2 regions of the Enterococcus malodoratus genome follow, and region 2 is predicted to be linked to the other one. Evidence: riboswitches for the same ligand, from Rfam matches in the RefSeq annotation. Region 2 holds a riboswitch; the other holds the start of a gene.
What was found. Region 2 has a riboswitch for cobalamin ahead of nikB (nickel ABC transporter permease). Riboswitches for the same ligand answer to the same signal wherever they lie in the genome.

Region 1 (9,013 bases), on a different contig from region 2:
TCGCTTAATCAACCAATTCCCAATTCCATAAGTTAATGGATCGCCAGAAGCTAAAAGAACTATTTTATCTTCTATATGGTCGTTTAAATACACCGCCAGATCATCTAATTTACGTGGAAGTCGTTTGCAACTATGCTGCTTATTTGCAGGAATGATTTTCAATTGCCGTTCACTTCCGATAATCAAGTCGGCGGCGGCGATTGCTGCTTGAGCCTTATCAAATAAATAATCTTCCGTGCCTCCTGGCCCTATCCCCACAACGGTAATCATCGCCACTCCTCCTTCAAAACATCCAACGGTATGGTAGATGCTAAATAGCCTCTTTGAGAGGAAAACAGAACGGCCTCGATACTGGGTTCATGTTTTCGATATTTTAATAAATCTTCAGAACGCCTTTTGACTTTTTCTGCGATAACCTGATAAACCTCTTCATACCCTGTTCTAGCAATAATTTCTCCTGCCGCCTCAGTCATCAAACATTTCTGGATTTCTTTTAGCTGATCCACAGGCATTCTCAGCAATGCTAAATTTGCAATCAAAATTTCCGTCCGTGCATCAGCATCTTTGCTATGAGTCGAAAAAATGCCCGCGGAAACTTTGATCAACTTGCCTAAATGCCCGACCATCAGCACCTTTTCAAACTCTAAACGCTGAACCTCTTTTAGAACATAGCCCACAAAATTACTCATAGAGACGATCTTTTCTCCATCAAGTTCCAGTGTATTTTGGGCAAAATCTTCTCCATAGTTGCCTGGACAAAGAATCACAGCGGAATGCCCTTGACTCTTCTTCATTTCGAGTTCTAAAGAAATGGACCTTTTCCACCCTTCCTCAGACATTGGAGTAACAATCCCCGTCGTCCCAAGAATTGAAATCCCGCCTAAAACACCCAAGCGTCGATTCATCGTTTGTTTGGCTATAGTTGTTCCTTCTGGAGCAGAAATCGTTATTTTTGCTCCTCGGTTTGGACCAATCACTTTTCTAACTGATTCTTCAATCATTTTTCTTGGAACAGGATTAATAGCTGCTTGTCCAACGGGGATCTGTAATCCCACTTCGGTCACTCGCCCAATCCCAATTCCCCCATCAATAACAATCTGTTTCTCAGTATTCTGAGTGACCTCTGCGCCGATCAGCATCCCATCAGTCGCATCAACATCATCTCCGCCGTCTTTAATAACAAAAGCTTTACAACTATCATTTATTCTTTCAATCGAGTCGATAGGAATCAGCAATTTTTCTTTATTTGGCAACTGGATTTGGACTGTTTCATGAGTTTCCCCTTCAAATAGAAGAGCGGCAGCCGCAATTGCAGCCGCGGTCGCACAAGAACCTGTTGTGTAACCCTTACGTAATTTTTTCCCATTATAGAAAACGAACTCCTCCATCAGCTTTCCCTTCCTACCAGTTGATAGAGCATCGCATTGATGATTGCAGCCGCCACGTTACTCCCGCCTTTGCGTCCTCTAGCCACAATTGCCGGAACATCGCCTTCAAATAGAGCTTCTTTCGATTCCGCTGCACCGACAAAACCAACGGGAACCCCAATAACTGCTGCCGCATCCAAGTCTCCTTTTCCAACCATTTCTAGCAATTTGAAAATTGCTGTTGGAGCATTTCCGATAACAAAAAGCTTTGGTCCAGCAATCTTAGCCGCGCGTTCGATCCCAGCCATTGAACGAGTCATCCCTTTTCTTTTTGCTTGTTCTGCAACTTCTGGATCAGCGATATAGCATTCGTATTGAATACCTAATTGATCTAAAATACCTTTATTAATGCCACTAAGAGCCATGGTCGTATCTGTAAAAATTGTGCCTTGACCTGCCGCAAAAAATTCTTCCAGCCGTAAAATGACATCATTCGTAAAGACAAGATTTTTCAAATAGTCAAAATCGGCACTCGTATGGATGACACGCTTAACGATTTTTTCCTCTTTGGGACATGAAAAAACATAATTAGGAAATTCTTGATCAATAATTTCTTGAATAATTGTGAAGCTTTCCGTTTCAATCAATTGAGGATTTCTTATATAATCCACACGTTCCCCTCTTCTCAAAAAAAGTAATAGTTGCTGATAAAGGCAATGATACTGAATACAATCAAACTTAAAATGGCCGTGGTATATAATAAAGCATTGGCGGTTAAGATATCCTCCGGTTCTGCTGAACGCAGAGGTACGCCAATAGTCGGTTTATATATTTCGACCCCATGGTAAAGGTGCGTTCCGCCTAATTGAATTCCTAATGCTCCTGCTACAACCGCTTCTGGATAGCCGCTATTTGGACTTTTGTGATTACGGCAATCCGTTTTCCCTACTTGCCAAGCATTCGTGGTGTTTAGCTGCAACAGTTTGGTAGCTGCTAATAAATATAGCCAAGTGAGACGAGCAGGAATGAAATTCCATAAGTCGTCCATTTTTGCAGAGAACCAGCCGATTGCTTTATATTTTGGTGTCACATACCCAACCATTGAATCTAGCGTATTGACGGATTTGTACATCATCGCCAAAGTAGGCCCTCCTAAAAACAGGCACATTAAGGGAGCAATCACCCCATCGCTTGTATTTTCTGCAACAGTTTCAATCGTCGCTTTAGTTATTTCTTCTTTCGTTAATTCATCGGTGTCCCTTCCAACGATCATCGAAACCTGCTTGCGAGCATCGGTTAAGCTGCCATATTTCAGCTTTTGATAAACCTTTTTCCCTTCCAATGACAAACTTTTAGCAGCCAACGTGGTATACGCTAAATAGATGTAACAAAGAGTTCCGATAAATGGATGGATTAGAAAACTTAGCTTTAAAAGGCAGTAGGTTACTAATCCTGATCCCAACACTGTGATCAGCCACAAAAGAATACCCAATCGATATTTCTCCTGCTCGCTTTTCATTTTGGTAAACTTCTGCTGGAACCAAGCGATAAAGTTGCCGATAATTTTTATCGGATGCGGCCAACTATAGGGATCACCGATTAATAAATCCAGTAAGAACGCAGCAATAATCAAATGAATCATGGTCCATTCCTCACTTGTTCTAGTAGATTCTGTAAAAAGTTCTCACTTTGATAAAAATGAAAATGTAGATAGCTACCAAACGTGTTTTTTTTCTGATAGCCGCCCGTCCATTTTTTTACCACCTCACCATCGCGCTTTTTTGTCATTTTCAACATTGTCGGCTCTAAACTATCAAATCTCGAATGATGAAATTCATGTCCAACCACAGTTGTGCCTTTTTTACCGATTAACAGATCTTGTTCAAGCTCGCCATAACAGTATCCGAATCGTTGAAGTCTCGAAGTCATCTCACTGACACCTTCGAAAATTCCTACCATTGGATACAACTGTTCAGCATCTTTAAATCCATCGCATAAATACATCAGACCTCCGCACTCAGCCAGGATAAACGCTCCTTGTTCATGCTTTTCCTTGATGCCTTTTCGCATCTCGTGATTCTCAGCAAGGTGTTGAGCGAATTCTTCAGGATAGCCGCCTCCAAGATAATAGAGATCAGCTTCCGGAAGTTGATGGTCCCTCGGCGGACTGAAAGGGATCAGCTCCACACCATATGCCGTTAATAACTCAAGGTTGTCCTGATAATAAAAATGAAATGCCTCATCTAATGCGTAGGCCACTTTGAGACCAGTGAACTGTGGAAATTTTGGTGACTGATAGAATACTTTTTCGTCTGGCAATTTTTCTAATAAACTATTTAAATCAACTGTTTCCTCTAAGGATTCTGCTACTTGTTGAATCTTTTCCGTTACATCGTTGATCTCTCTGTCTGGTACCAACCCTAGCTGTCTTGAGGGCAATTCCACACCCTCTGCTCGCTTCAAGTAGCCGAAAACAGGAACATCTGTATAAGTTTCTATAGCTTTTTTGATCAATTGATAATGCGTTTCTGAGGCAACCTTATTGATGATCACCCCGCTAATCATTACTGCTCGATCAAACTCAGCGAACCCCTTTACAACGGCTGCCACCGATGTCGATGCTGATTGACCATTGACCACTAGTAAAACTGGACAATTCAACTGCTTGGCAATTCCGGCACTAGAACAAAAATCTTTGTCTACACCCAATCCATCAAAAAGACCCATCACCCCTTCAATCACACAAATATCAGCATGTTGTGCCTCTTTTGCAAATAGTGATTGCAAGCGAGTGCTATCCTGAATCAAAAACATATCCAAATTTCGTGAGGGCTTTCCAGTAATCCGAGTATGGTATTCGGTATCAACATAATCGGGCCCAACTTTATAAGGCTGAATTTGATACCCTTGATTTTGCAGAAGCTTCATCAAACCAAGTGTTATCGTTGTTTTTCCTGAGCCGCTGGATACTGCGGCAATCATCAGCTTTTTCATTGATTTCCCTCGCTTCTATCAGCTGTACGCCTTGGTAGCAGCTTTGATGAACACTTACTTTCGAATACCAGCTGCTGAGGCTGGACTGTTTAATCGTCTTTAAAACGGCGGGAATTTCTTCTAAAGTTTCAATCATTATCCCGACAACGGAACCGCTGTGAGCGACGTTTATCCCTAACCATTGATAATGCTGCTGGAGTTTTATCAGCTCTAAAAAATACGGTTTAGGTAAAATTTTCTGATTCAATAAAGCACTTTGCATAGCCGCCTCACCTAATCTTTGCAGTGATCTCTCTTTTATTGCTAACAAATAGTGTTGATAGATTTCCGCAAAAGAGGCTCGCTGCTGATAGAATAATCGGTCATTTTCCCTTGAATGGAATGCTTCTGTGGCAAGTGTTTCTTCTGGCTCCAAAACCACTACATAAAAATGTGGTGCCCATCCGCTGGCCTCTCTTACAGTGCCATCCTTCTGCTCAAATAGTGTGAGTGTTGGAAAAAGGATACTGTCGGTTCGTTCAATCGTTAAACAAATAGCTATAATTTCATCTCTCGAGAGTTGTTTTCCAAAATAGGCCGCCGTTGCTTGACAGGCTGCAGCAATATCTGCCGTACTACTGGCCATTCCTTTAGCAGTTGGCAAGTCCGAGTCAATCGTAAGCGAAACTCTTTCGATTGGAAGATCCAATTGCAGCATAGTTCGTTGTACTGCTTCTTGAGCCTTAGATTTGACTGACTCAAAAGGTTCTTTATTATCAATCGTTACTCGCGAAAAGCAGTCAATCCCATAACTAACTAGTTTTTGAGAATCACCGAGCCAACCTTGAATGATCTCTCCGCATGATCCTGGGCAGGAAGCTGTCACTCGCATAAAATCGCCTCCAGTGCATCAAGTAAAATTTGGTTCTCCGTTCGTGATTTAACGGCTATTCGGTAATACTTATGGTCTAATCCATTGAAGCTATTGCAATTTCTGATCAAAATATTTTTTTTAATCATTTCTGCTTGCAGGCAATCCGCACCATGGTAAAGAAAGAACAGAAAATTCGTCTGGCTGGGAAATACTTCCAGCTCTTTAAAATTGGATAGACCGTTTACTAAAAATTGCCGTTCTTGTGTGATGTACTGTTGGCTATCCTTAATAAACTGATCTTCTTGCAACGCTTGCTGTCCTGCCAAATCGGCAAATGTATTGATATGCCATGGAACGGTTTCCTCCTCGATCGCTGCTAAAACCGATAAATTACTAGTCAGTAAGTAACCTAGCCGTAATCCTGGAATCGCAAACATTTTTGTCAATGAACGAAAAATAAATAAGTTCGGATAGTCTTTGATTTTCGAAACAAGAGAGTGTTCTTCCTTCGTGAAATCAACAAATGCCTCATCAATGATCAGGACCAGTTCATTTTCTTGGCAAAATATTAGTAGTTCGTCTAGTTCAGACTGCTTTATCAGCTGTCCCGTTGGATTATTAGGATTGCAAAGACAAATTCCATTTACCTTCTGCTGCTTTGCGGATTGGTGCAACGCTGAAAGCGACAATCGAAAATCATGTTGTTCCAAATTGAAATAGCAGAATTCTGTCTTTTGCTGTCCAAAAGCTGCTTCGTACTCCATAAAGGTCGGTGCAAGCAAAAGTAATCTATCCAGCTTCAATGTTTTTCCCAACATAAATATCGCTTCAGCCGCACCATTCGCTGGGTAAACAAAATCTTCTGAAACCTCGTGAAAGCTTGCGATCGCTTGAGTTAACGCACGATAACGAATATCCGGATAATGGATCAGTTCCTCTATTCCTTTGCTCAAAACCTTTTTAACCCCCTTGGGAATACCTAAAGGATTAATATTTGCACTAAAATCAATCAAGCTATTTTTATCCTTTTGATAGGTTTCACTGATTTCTTGAATATTTCCTCCATGCTTGACTACCATAACAACGACTCCGATTCTTGATTATTTTAAGAAAATCGCTTCCTTATATTTTTGGGGAATTCCCAATATTACAACCTCAGATAAGCCCAAATTTACGACTGTCGCGACAGTTAATGGGACAAAAAGCATAAATACAACTGGTCCCATTAATGGATAAAGCAGCAGTAAATCTAACGGGACATTAATCATATAACCGACAAGCATAGAAACTACCGATGCGACAATTTTGTTTTTAGCCAATTTCCTGCGTGTCCAACTGTAGAAGAACATGCATGCTCCCATCAAAACAGCAATGATCAAATGAATAGGCAAAGTATTTGGGAAGCCGGACAGTAAAGCAGAGATCATGTGTCCGAAGAAACCTAAAAATGCCCCGGCAAATGGTCCGAGAATAATGGCTCCAATAAATGCCGGAAATGAATCTAGTGCAATTGACCCTAAAATTTTGATGTTCGCACCAATCACACAGAGGGCTAGCAGTATCGCCAAGGTCGCCAATTTCTTTGTTGAATACTTCATCATCATTCCTCCTTAAAAAAATAAACGCAGCGAGTCCAAAAAGATGGGCTCGCTGCGTTTTTTTATTTGTCCAAAGATACCAAATAAAGCGTCAGCAAAATAATCTTCCCAATCCAATTATTTTTAATCCCTGAACAAGGTATCCTGACTTTGCATCAACTTACTTTCTCGCCTTCCCTAAAAAGTGGCTTTTTGAGAGTTCATCCGCATATACAGTAGAAAGGGGCTGTTGAGGATTCTCACCTCAATTCCCTTGAACAGTTATTAGTTATTCACTTTTCACCATTATAGCAAACGTTTACAGTGAGACTTGACCTTCGACGGCAACACAGCCACATTGTGCTATTTTTGAAAGTGAGAGGACAAAATTTTACTATATTTTAAAGAGAACAGGCTGAAAATCACCTTTTTGACTTGATCTGAAATAGCTCATAAACAAGTAGTCAATCAAAATTGAACAGGTAAAGAAAAATTGTTGGAATTGTTGATGAAGGATAGCCAAATTTTGTTATTTTGGTAGAAAACAAAGCAAGATATTGTTATCAATTTCTTTTACGATCTTAAAATCATTGATATATCAATCTTCTTCGATCACTTAACTGATCTCCTCTTTATAGAAATCAACACATTTTGTTCACAAACACTCTTGTCTTTTTTTTTGAAAGAAAATATGATGGAGAAAACGACTACGAGGAGCGGACAATGACTAAAAAGGGCCCTTCGCAAAATTTGATCTTGATCATAACAACCACCGTGTATTCATTTTCCAGTATGATATCAGCCTTTTTTATGCTGGGAAGCCAATCACTGATTTGGTTTTTTATTAGTGCGCTTTTTTACTTTATTCCTTATGCTCTGATCGTCGCCCAATACACAAAAAAATACGCGCATCGTTCAGGAGCAATCTATGATTGGCTGAAAGAATCGCTTTCTCCAAAAGCGGCTTTTACAACTGTTTTTTTGTGGTATAGTAGTTATTTTATTTGGATGATCAGCTTATTCATGAAGATTCTGATTCCCCTCTCCATTCTTATTTTTGGAAAAGACAGAACAGCAACAATTGACTGGTTGGGATTTTCTCCGCAATTTTGGTTGGCGCTACTTTCAATTCTGGCAGTGCTTTTTATCACTTGGATGAACAAACGCGGGTTTCAAGTAATTTTTAGATTTTTGCATATCAGCGGCTATGCGATGGTTGGTTTGCTGGTACTTTCATTAGCAGGAAATCTGATCTTGATCGTAAGAGATCCCGCTCAAGTATGGATAAATATCCATCACAGTGTCTCCATTCCAAGCTTTTTCCAAGAGTCTTCCAACCGATTATTGTCTCAACTGCCCTTTTTCATTTTTTCAATTACTGCCTTTGGTGGTTTGGATACTATTGCAAGTCTTGCTGACAAAACAAAAAAAAGCCGAACCAGATTTCCGCGAGCGGTAATCATCAGTTCGTTTGTCGTGTTATTATTATATGTTAGCGGTATCATCATTTGGAGTTGTGCGAATAATATTGAAGGCTTGCGAAATACGACTTCTCTTCACCTCGGAAATTTAATGTACGGTGTCATGGACCAGTTGGCAAAAACGTTAGCCGTTAGTTTCAATCTATCTGCTAAACATACCTATCTATTATCACAAATTTTTATTCGCTATACTGCCTTGACGATGGGACTGGCCTATATCAGTCTGCTTAGTTCTATCAGTTATGGTCCATTAAAGAGTTTAATCAAAAGTACGCCTAAAGTATTTTGGCCAAAATTCTCGGCACTAAATAGCAATCAAATGCCCGAAAATGCTCTTTGGATTCAAGCAATTCTCATCTCATTATTTATTGGTCTGCTTTCTTTCAGCAATACCTTTCTGTCTGAATTGTTTAATCAATTAACTTATATGACCAATGTTTCAAGAGCAATCCCATACTTTATTGTTGCTGCCAGTTTTCCCTTTTCTATTAAAAAGAGGGTGATTCAACCATCCTCGTTAATTGTCAAAAATAACTATTTGAACTACAGCCTGTCTATCAGTGTATGTGTTTGTATCTTTGTCGCAATTGCCTTTCAAATTTACGAGCCTTTGAAATTAGGAAATTACCTGAATTTTTCTACATTGCTTTTAGGACCAGTATTCTTTGGTATCCTCTCACATTTTATCTATTTTCGATTTGAACAAAAGAAAGCGTTGATGCTACTTTCAAAACAGAATGG
Region 2 (9,013 bases):
GCAGTGTAGGCTGTGGATTTCCTTGATATTGAACGGATAATTGTTCGATCTTCAGCATAAGCGCTCACCCTCTATTTAAACTTCACGTCTTTTGTTAACCAATAATAGTCCATTGGATACAATTCTAGTCCGGTTACCTTATCCGAATGGAACAGGTAGGTTGTTTCATAACCAAAGAAGACCGTTGCCGCATCATTCATTATTAATTGCTGGATCTCGATATCTAACTCACGGCGTTTATTCTCATCGAACGTAATTGTCAATTCATCAATCAGCGTATCCACCTGTTCATTTTTGTAGCCTGCTTGATTCGATGGCGATTTACTGTACCAATTTTCGCGTAAATAATTTTCTGGATCACCGGTATTTGCGACTAACACATTCCAGATCAGCATATCGAAGCTGCCGGAATCCCGCATATCCAATAATGTTTCATAGCTGACTGTATTCAATTTGACATTGATCCCGATATCCTTTAAGTTCGCCTGTGCTGCCTGCGCATAGATATTTAATTCTTCACGACTGGTGTAGATCACGAATTCCAGCTCCAAGGGTTTGCCGTCCGGCATTTCAACAAAACCATCGTCATCGGTATCCTTGTACCCCGCTTCTGCCAATAATTTTTTCGCTGAAGCTGGATCATAGGCATTTTCATCCTTCAAGTCATCAAAGCCAAAATCCAAGGTCGGCGGGATCGGTGCTTTGCCTGGTGTTGCACCGCCTTTTAACAGTTTATTTGCATAGCTTTCACGATCCAATCCGCGAATCAACGCTTGCCGCAATTTCAAGTCTTTTAGCGGTCCGTTTTGATTCATAAAGGAATAGGTTGAACGTAACGAATCTAGTTCTAGAAACTTGATATCTTTTTGTTTCTTGAACTCGGCTAGATTTTCCGTTTTTAAGTTATAGGCAGCTTGGATTTCACCATTTTGCAACGCCATCGAACGAGTAGCCTGATCATCGATACATTTCATCGTGACCTTATCCAACGGGACTTTACCATCCCAATAGTGTTCGTTTTTGACCAACTCGCAATCTTCGGTGGGATTAAACTTCTTCACCACATATGGTCCGGTACAAATCGGCCCGTCTTTAGCAAAGGAATCCATATCGGCCGTCGTATCGACGATCAAGAAGAGCGGATCGGCCAAGCTTCCCGGAACAACAGCAGAAGGCTTCTCTGTTTTGATCACTAATTGATTCTCTTTCACTTCGATTGATTCTGGTTTGAAAAAAGTTTCTCCCCGTGAATTAAGCTTGAATGCCCGTTCAAGGGATTCTTTCACAATTTTAGGGGTCATTTTCGTGCCATTGGAGAACTTCACATCTTTACGAAGCGTGAAGGTCCACGTCAACTCGTCATCACTGACCGACCAGTCTTCTGCTAAACAGGGTTCGATTTTCCCGTCCTTATCAAATCGAACCAAGTTTTCCCCAACCCCATAGCGCGAAACGACCCAGCCAAAATATTGCTCCGTCGGCTCTAAAGTATCCGCGAAGCTTGTTACGCCGATCGTCAGATTTTTTTCGTCACTTTCGGCGGCCTCCTTGTCATTTCCGCAGCCGGCCAATCCACCAACCACCAAAAGCAATAATGCTGCTGCAATTCCGCGAGTTGCCATTTTTTTCATTTGATTTCCTCCTTTATCCTGTCTTTGTTTCCATCAAGTCACTTACACTGTCGCCTAAAAGGTTAAACGTCACCACCACAATCACCATCGCCAGACCCGGATAAATCATCAGCCATGGTGCGGTTGTCAGATAAGTCCTCCCTTCATTCAGCATCAATCCCCACTCCGGCGCAGGTGCCTGTGCACCAAATCCTAAGAAGGACAGGGCCGCGATTTCCAGCATCAGAGTGCCCATATCAGTCATCGCAGTGACTAGCATGGGGGGAAAAATATTCGGCAAAATATAATTAGACATTAGTCGACTGTTACTGGTTCCCGTCACCAATGCCGCCTTCATAAATAGACTTTCATTGATTCTCAACACTAAGCTTCGGGACAATCGCGCATATTTTGTCCAGCTGACCGCGGTAATAGCGATCACTGCATTCACCAAGTTCGGCCCCAATACTCCCGCAATCGCAATCGCCAGCACTAATCCTGGAAAAGAGATCATCATGTCGGCGATCCGCATGATAACAAGATCTACCCAGCCGCCGAAAAAACCGGCCAATATCCCGACAAAAGTTCCTAGTACAAAAATGATCCCCACCATAATAATCGTTGAACCGACGGATGTACGGGTCCCGAAAATAATACGTGATAATAGATCTCGTCCCAATTTATCCGTGCCGAATCGATTCACACTGTTTGGCGCGGTCAGCGATTTGTTCATATCAGCAGCTAATGGATCGAAGGGCGCCAGCTGTTTCGCAAAGAGCGCAACTAAAAAGATCAGCGCCAGCAAAATCAATGAGATCGTCAGTTGTTTGTTCTTCTTCAACAAAGCCAAAGTTTTTTTCATGACTCGTTCTCCCTCAGTCTTGGATCAATCAACGGATAAGACAGATCGACCAGAATATTGATCGTCATGTAGAGCAATGAGATCATCAATACATAGCCTTGGATCAGCGGGAAATCCCGGCAAGCGATAGCTTTTACCGCCATATTGCCTAATCCCGGCCAATTATAAATAATCTCTACAACAGCTGTGCCGCCTAACAGACTTCCAAAGGACAACCCTAAAATCGTGACCAGCGGCAGCAAGACATTCGGCAGCACATGGCGAAGAAGGATTTTATTTTCCGAAATCCCCCTCATCCGAGCTCCCATCACATAGTCCTTATTCAATTCTTCTAAAACAGTAATTCGAACTTGCCGCGTATACTTGGCTGACATCGCTAAGGCCAACGTGACTGCCGGCAAGATCAGCGATCGAATATCTGCTGTGCCGCCCGAAACCGAGACCCAGCCCAGATTCACACCGAAGATCCGCAGCAAAACAAGCCCGATCCAAAAACTCGGTATTGAGATGCCAATAAAGGAAAATCCGCGAATCAGATAATCCAAGAGTTTGTTATGAAAAACCGCCGATAAAATACCCAAGGGAATCGATACGACGATCATCAGCAGCAAGGAAGAAACGGCCAAAGCCACCGTTGGAATAAAGCACGAGAGCAATTTCTGAAAGACCGGGACCTTGAAGGAATAGCTCATCCCCATATCACCGGTCACTACCCCCTTCAGCCAACTGCCGTATTGGATCAAGAACGGCCGATCCAAACCTAAATCTTTTCTGGCCTGAGCCAATGTTTCTGGCGTTGGAATATTGCCACATTCCGTCAGCATGATTTCTGCCGGATCACCCGGCGATAAGTAAACCAATAGAAAGGTCAAAAAACTAATGCCGAATAATACGATCACCATTTGAATGATTCGCTGCTTGCTCCTCTGAATACTCATTTTTTTCTCTCCCGTATAAGTCGTCTGTGCGACTTTTTGACATGCAAAAAAGCCCTAATCCAATGAATTAGGGCGTGCCTTTATACGACAAAAAAACAGTTTTATCCGGTCCTCTGCTCATTTGCGGTATAAAAGAATTTCCCAATCCATTCTCTTATCGCTTTCAACAAAGGTATCCTGACTTCGCTTCATCCTACTCTCATGCCTTCCCGTAAAGTGGCGTCAATGATTTCGTCTGCGTATACAGTAGAAAGGGGCTGTTGAGGATTTTCACCTCATTCCCTTTATTGAATGCGTTTTCTTTCATTGAATTATAAGGGAGTTCGCTGAAGAATCCTATGAATCATAAATAGGTCAGCCAAAATTTCACAAATTTGAAAAGGATAAAGCAAGATATTACTATTTTTATTAATTTAACAACTATCAAAAAAACGACGATTTCAAAAACCGTCGTTCGATCGTTAGAATGGTATACATTTACGCGATCTTTCTTGCTTACTCTGTATATAGGAGATAAGCTTAGCCTTCCTCATTAGCTGGCAATGTCTGCATCAATGCAAAGAAGTGTTCTGACTGACCAGTACTAAAATAGTTATACCAAGCTTCCAATGTGTCCGCTTGAAAAACATCTAAACGTTCAATGATTTGTTTTGCCCACAACAATCCTCCAGTCGAACTGGCAGTGATCAGATTATTATCTGCTACAGAGGGCTCGTCGATATAAAAACTTTGTCCCTGATAGCTTGGCGAAACCATATCAAGAAATCCTGCTCCGTTACTAGTATGAGGACGCTCATCCAGCAAACCTAAGTTAGCCAATGCAGCCGTTGCTCCGCAGATCGCCCCTACCGTAGCACCTGCAGCAAGAAGTTCGCTGGTTTTTTCTAGGATAGCCGCATGTTTTGGATCATTCCACGTATTTGCTCCTGGTAGTAACAGCACACTATTTTCGTTCACTAGAATATCATCAATTAAACAATCAGGCACGATTGTCATCCCACCCATTGTGTTGATTGGCTCTTTGGAATGGCTGACTGTTTTGAGTGATACAGCTTGTGCATCCTTTTTAAAAAATCGTCCAGAATTCAGTTCTGAAGTCACATACCCAATTTCCCAGTCAGCTAAAGTATTAAGAACATAAACATAGATTGTATTCATAATTTTCCTCCAATTTCGTTGTGTTTGATTTGATTACATGTTTAGTATACCTAGCAATCGTTGACATCTGTATGGCAACAATCTATACTGAACTGAAAAATATTTTTGGAAGGGGCATTCGATGAAAGTTGACCGGCTTGTCAGCATTATTATGATCCTGCTTGATAAAGAACGAATCGGCGCACAGGAGTTAGCAGAAAAATTTGAAGTTTCCCCCCGCACGATTTATCGCGATATAGATTCTATCAATTTGGCTGGCATCCCGATTCGTTCGACTTCAGGAGTAGGCGGCGGCTTTGAGATCATGGAGAACTATAAGGTGGATCGCAAGGTCTTTTCGACGACGGATCTTTCCGCTATCTTGATGGGTCTTTCCAGCCTTTCCAATATGGGACATGGTGAAGAATTGGCGAATGCACTTGCGAAAGTCAAGAGTTTCGTCCCGGCCGACAGAGCAAAAGATATTGAATTAAAAACCAACCAACTATACGTAGATTTAAGTACATGGATGGGCAACAAGAATATCAAACCCTATTTAAAGCTGATTCAAACTGCTCTAAAGGAAAATAGACTGCTCTCCTTTGATTATGCGGATCGCCATGGCAATAAAACCGCACGAACAGTCGAGCCCTATCAGCTTGTCTTAAAAAACAGCCATTGGTATTGTCAATGCTATTGCTGCGAAAGAAAAGATTTCCGCTTATTCAAGCTCTCTCGTATCACAAGCCTGCAGTTGCAAGAAAAAACTTTTACACCGCGAGAATATCAAAAACCGCAGCTGGAATTCCCTGATATTATAGAAAGTATGCAAACAACGATCATCATTCGAATCCATCGATCTGTCATGGACGGCGTACTTGATTATTGTACTTATGAACAATTTGAGCCGGATGGTGAGGAGCATTACCTCGTCAAATTCCCTTTCATCGAAAATGACTACAACTACAATATTCTCTTCAGTTTTGGGGATAAATGCGAGTGCTTAGAACCACCGCATATTCGCGAAGAAATGAAACGAAGAATACAGAATATTGCTGAATTATATGCAAAATAAAAAACGATCACTGAAAATTCTCGGAAGAGTTTTTCAGTGATCGTTTTTATTTTCTAAATTGGGCCTCGTATAAATTGCGGTAGGCTCCGCCTTTTTCCATCAGCTCTTCGTGGGTGCCCTGTTCTAGGATACCGTCCGAACTAACGACGACGATCCGGGTTGCGTGCTTAATCGAGGCTAAGCGATGCGCAATGATCATAGTCGTCCGCCCTTTCGCCAATGAGTTCAAGGATTCCTGAATCACTTGTTCTGTTTCGGTATCCAAAGCGGAAGTCGCCTCATCTAAAATCAAAATAGGTGGATTCTTCAAGAACATCCGAGCGATCGCTACCCGTTGTTTTTGTCCGCCAGAAAGTTTAACCCCTCGTTCACCGATCTGAGTATCGATCCCCTCTGGCATTTGTTCTAATACGCCCTCCAAGTGAGCCAATTTTGCGGCAGTCAGAATGTCTTCATTTGTTGCATCCAAACGACCATAAGCAATATTTTCTCGAATACTTCCTGGGAATAGGAACACATCCTGTTGAACAATTCCGATTTGATTTCGTAAAGACGCGAGCGTCATATCCCGAATATCGATCTCATCAATTGTAATTTTTCCATCGGTCACTTCGTAAAAGCGCGGCAATAAGTTGCACAACGTCGTTTTCCCTGACCCGCTTTGACCAACAAACGCCACCGTTTCCCCAGTTTTGATCGTCAGGTCAACATGATTCAGCACTTTTTTCCCATCCGCATAAGAAAAGGACACGTCATCATAGTTGATATTGCCCGCTAAATGAGTCACATTCAGCGCATTTGGCCGGTCTACAATGTTTGGCTTTTTATCCAATTCTTCTGTCAAACGTTTAAACCCTGCGATTCCTTTGGGATAACTTTCAATCATATTATTGACCTTTTCAATCGGACGGACGAAAACATTGGCTAAAAGAATAAACCCAACGAATTGACCATTAGTTAGCTCCCCTTGAATCACATAATACGAACCAAAAATCAGCGTGAACAGGTTAATCAAACGAATCAATAAATAGTTATAGGCCGAACTGATAGCCATTATTCGATAAAATAGAATCTTTGACTTGCGGTAAGCCTCGCTCAAACCGCCAAATCGATGGTACTCATATTCTTCATTGGCAAAGGATTGCGTCACCCGAATCCCGCTGACGGAAGCCTCCACACCCGCATTAAATTCACCCAAATCTTCATAGATCCTAGTATTCACATTGGTCATTTTCTTATTGAAAAACACTAACGCAATCGTAATCAGCGGCAATACAGCAAACGTCGCTAGCGCTAGTTTTGCATGGGTGTTGAGCATCAATAGAAAGGCTCCGACCAGCGTCATGATCGTGATAAAAACATCCTCTGGACCATGGTGAGCGACCTCTGAAATTTCAAACAAATCGGTGGTCAAACGACTAATCAATTTCCCCGTCTTTTGATTGTCGTAATACTCGTATGGCTGAGTCTGCAGGTGAGCAAATAACTCTCGGCGCATATCTGTTTCAATGTTGACCCCCAATTTGTGTCCAAAAAAGACCACTATATACTGGAGAATCGTATTTAATACATAAAAAAGAAACAGTGCGAGACAGGCCAATAAAATGATCCGAAATTCTTTTCGCGGCATGATTTTATCGATGACCTGATTCACCGCAACCGGAAATGCCAGCTCTAACAAACCAGCAAATACCGCACAAGTGAAGTCCAGAATAAACAGTTTTTTATACGGACGATAATAGCTAAAGAAACGTTTTAACATCTTTGAAACTCCTTTATAATAAATTTACGCTTGAATCAAGTTTCTTGGCGTCAATTCCATCCATTATAGCAAAACTATTGAGGCCGTGCCTCGGCTAATTTCATCCCGTCTATTTTTCAAATTTTTTTCAATTCGCTACTAGGGGATTTCCTACTTCCACCCACCCATTCTTAAACCACATACTAACCTCATCAAAGCAAAAATTTTCCTTTGCTGGCTCTTTCAATAAAACTATTCTGATCGCTTTTCCATGAATCAAGTTCTGCATTAAGCAATAGGTCAATTCAGAAAAACTCGCCGCGCCGATATAACCTGAGACGCCATTTTTATCTTGATTATATAAGTAAAAAATATCAGTAACTTCAATATTCCGAAAGAAAGTCGTCAGAATTTGAGGGTACTCCTCTGTTAGATTCTGACTAGGACGTGGATAATCGATCAGCTCTACTCCAGTCTTTTCAAAATATCTTAGCAATTTCTGATACTCCGCTTGAAAAGCAATACTTCCCGAAACAACGACTCTCATAGCTTCTCCTCCAAACCTTTGATCTCGATAAACCTCAAAGCAAGTATACCATCTCATCCTATTTACCAGCGATTGCCTTATTAGAAATAAAAAAGAGAAAACTTTCGAAAAAGTTCTCTCCTTTTTTTTGTATTAGTTTTTCACATCCAACAGACTCATCAGTTCAAAACCGGTATTTACTTTTGAATAGATCGAACATACAACAAATAGATTTTTTCCTGCGAATTCGACTTTTTTGAATCGTCTAGAAGAGGCCGGGATGTGGTGGTGACCGTGGATTGCCCCAACAATATTGTACTGTTCAAAGAGTTTTTCGATTTTCGGTTCCTCACAGATATATTCTTTGTTATAGGCCTCGCTAGTTTCCGGCAATAGACTCAACTCATTGAATAATGGTGCATGTGAAACAATCACCGTTGGAATATTCGTATCTTGGTCTAGTAATTTTTCTAACGAGTTTAAGATGAATCGCTGTTGTGCCTTCTTGCGTTTCACTAAAGCGACTGGCACGGTTAATCCGATATAGCGAACCCCATCATGAACGAGACTGCCATTATTCAGCAGCTGCATTTTCGGAAAACGCTCCGCTAACTCGGTCTTTACAACCTCATAAAAAGCATGCTCTCCTGTCGGCAGCAAATACCACGCTTCATCGGGATCTTGAACCAGCTCCTTGAACCATTCGTACTTGAAATAAGGCCGCCATTTATCCCACTGCTCGTTTTCCTGATCGGAGGTTTCAGGTAATACATCGACCAATTCATGACCGCCGATCACATAGATACCCGCTATTTCTTCATCTGTTACATGCGAATCAGAAACATCCCCCGCCAGTACATTAAAGTTGCGATTGAGAAATGGCAGCTTCCCGTCTTTGGCATGAATGTCTGACACCACATTTACGATATTTCGGTTTTCGGTGGAATGAACATTTTTGAAGTATTTCTCAGCCTCATCGGGATGGACACTATGAGCAATATAATTCTCGCGAACTCTGGTCAGTTCTTCGCCGTATTCGGAACGTAAAAGCGGCTGAGTATTGACCACCGGCGTTGACCCCATAACAACAAGTGCGTTTTCTAGTCCCTGTTTTACCTCTTGTG

Region 1: linked by a shared signal. The riboswitch ahead of PGP85_RS03450 (ECF transporter S component) and the one ahead of nikB (nickel ABC transporter permease) in region 2 are both predicted to bind cobalamin.

What each region holds. Positions count from the first base shown of each region.
Region 1 is NZ_JAQDPG010000002.1:25,205-34,217, reverse strand. It holds gene cbiE (precorrin-6y C5,15-methyltransferase (decarboxylating) subunit CbiE) at 1-270, opposite strand, end outside; gene cbiD (cobalt-precorrin-5B (C(1))-methyltransferase CbiD) at 267-1,388, opposite strand; gene PGP85_RS03475 (cobalt-precorrin-8 methylmutase) at 1,388-2,038, opposite strand; gene cbiB (adenosylcobinamide-phosphate synthase CbiB) at 2,053-3,009, opposite strand; gene PGP85_RS03465 (cobyrinate a,c-diamide synthase) at 3,006-4,361, opposite strand; gene PGP85_RS03460 (GHMP family kinase ATP-binding protein) at 4,252-5,232, opposite strand; gene cobD (threonine-phosphate decarboxylase CobD) at 5,223-6,293, opposite strand; gene PGP85_RS03450 (ECF transporter S component) at 6,315-6,815, opposite strand; cobalamin riboswitch at 6,930-7,108, opposite strand; gene PGP85_RS03445 (amino acid permease) at 7,515-9,013, shown strand, end outside.
Region 2 is NZ_JAQDPG010000001.1:98,174-107,186, reverse strand. It holds gene PGP85_RS00545 (ABC transporter ATP-binding protein) at 1-58, opposite strand, end outside; gene PGP85_RS00540 (ABC transporter substrate-binding protein) at 72-1,631, opposite strand; gene nikC (nickel transporter permease) at 1,645-2,472, opposite strand; gene nikB (nickel ABC transporter permease) at 2,469-3,410, opposite strand; cobalamin riboswitch at 3,566-3,729, opposite strand; gene PGP85_RS00525 (type 1 glutamine amidotransferase family protein) at 3,930-4,568, opposite strand; gene PGP85_RS00520 (helix-turn-helix transcriptional regulator) at 4,690-5,622, shown strand; gene PGP85_RS00515 (ABC transporter ATP-binding protein) at 5,669-7,384, opposite strand; gene PGP85_RS00510 (hypothetical protein) at 7,512-7,910, opposite strand; gene PGP85_RS00505 (metallophosphoesterase family protein) at 8,043-9,013, opposite strand, start outside.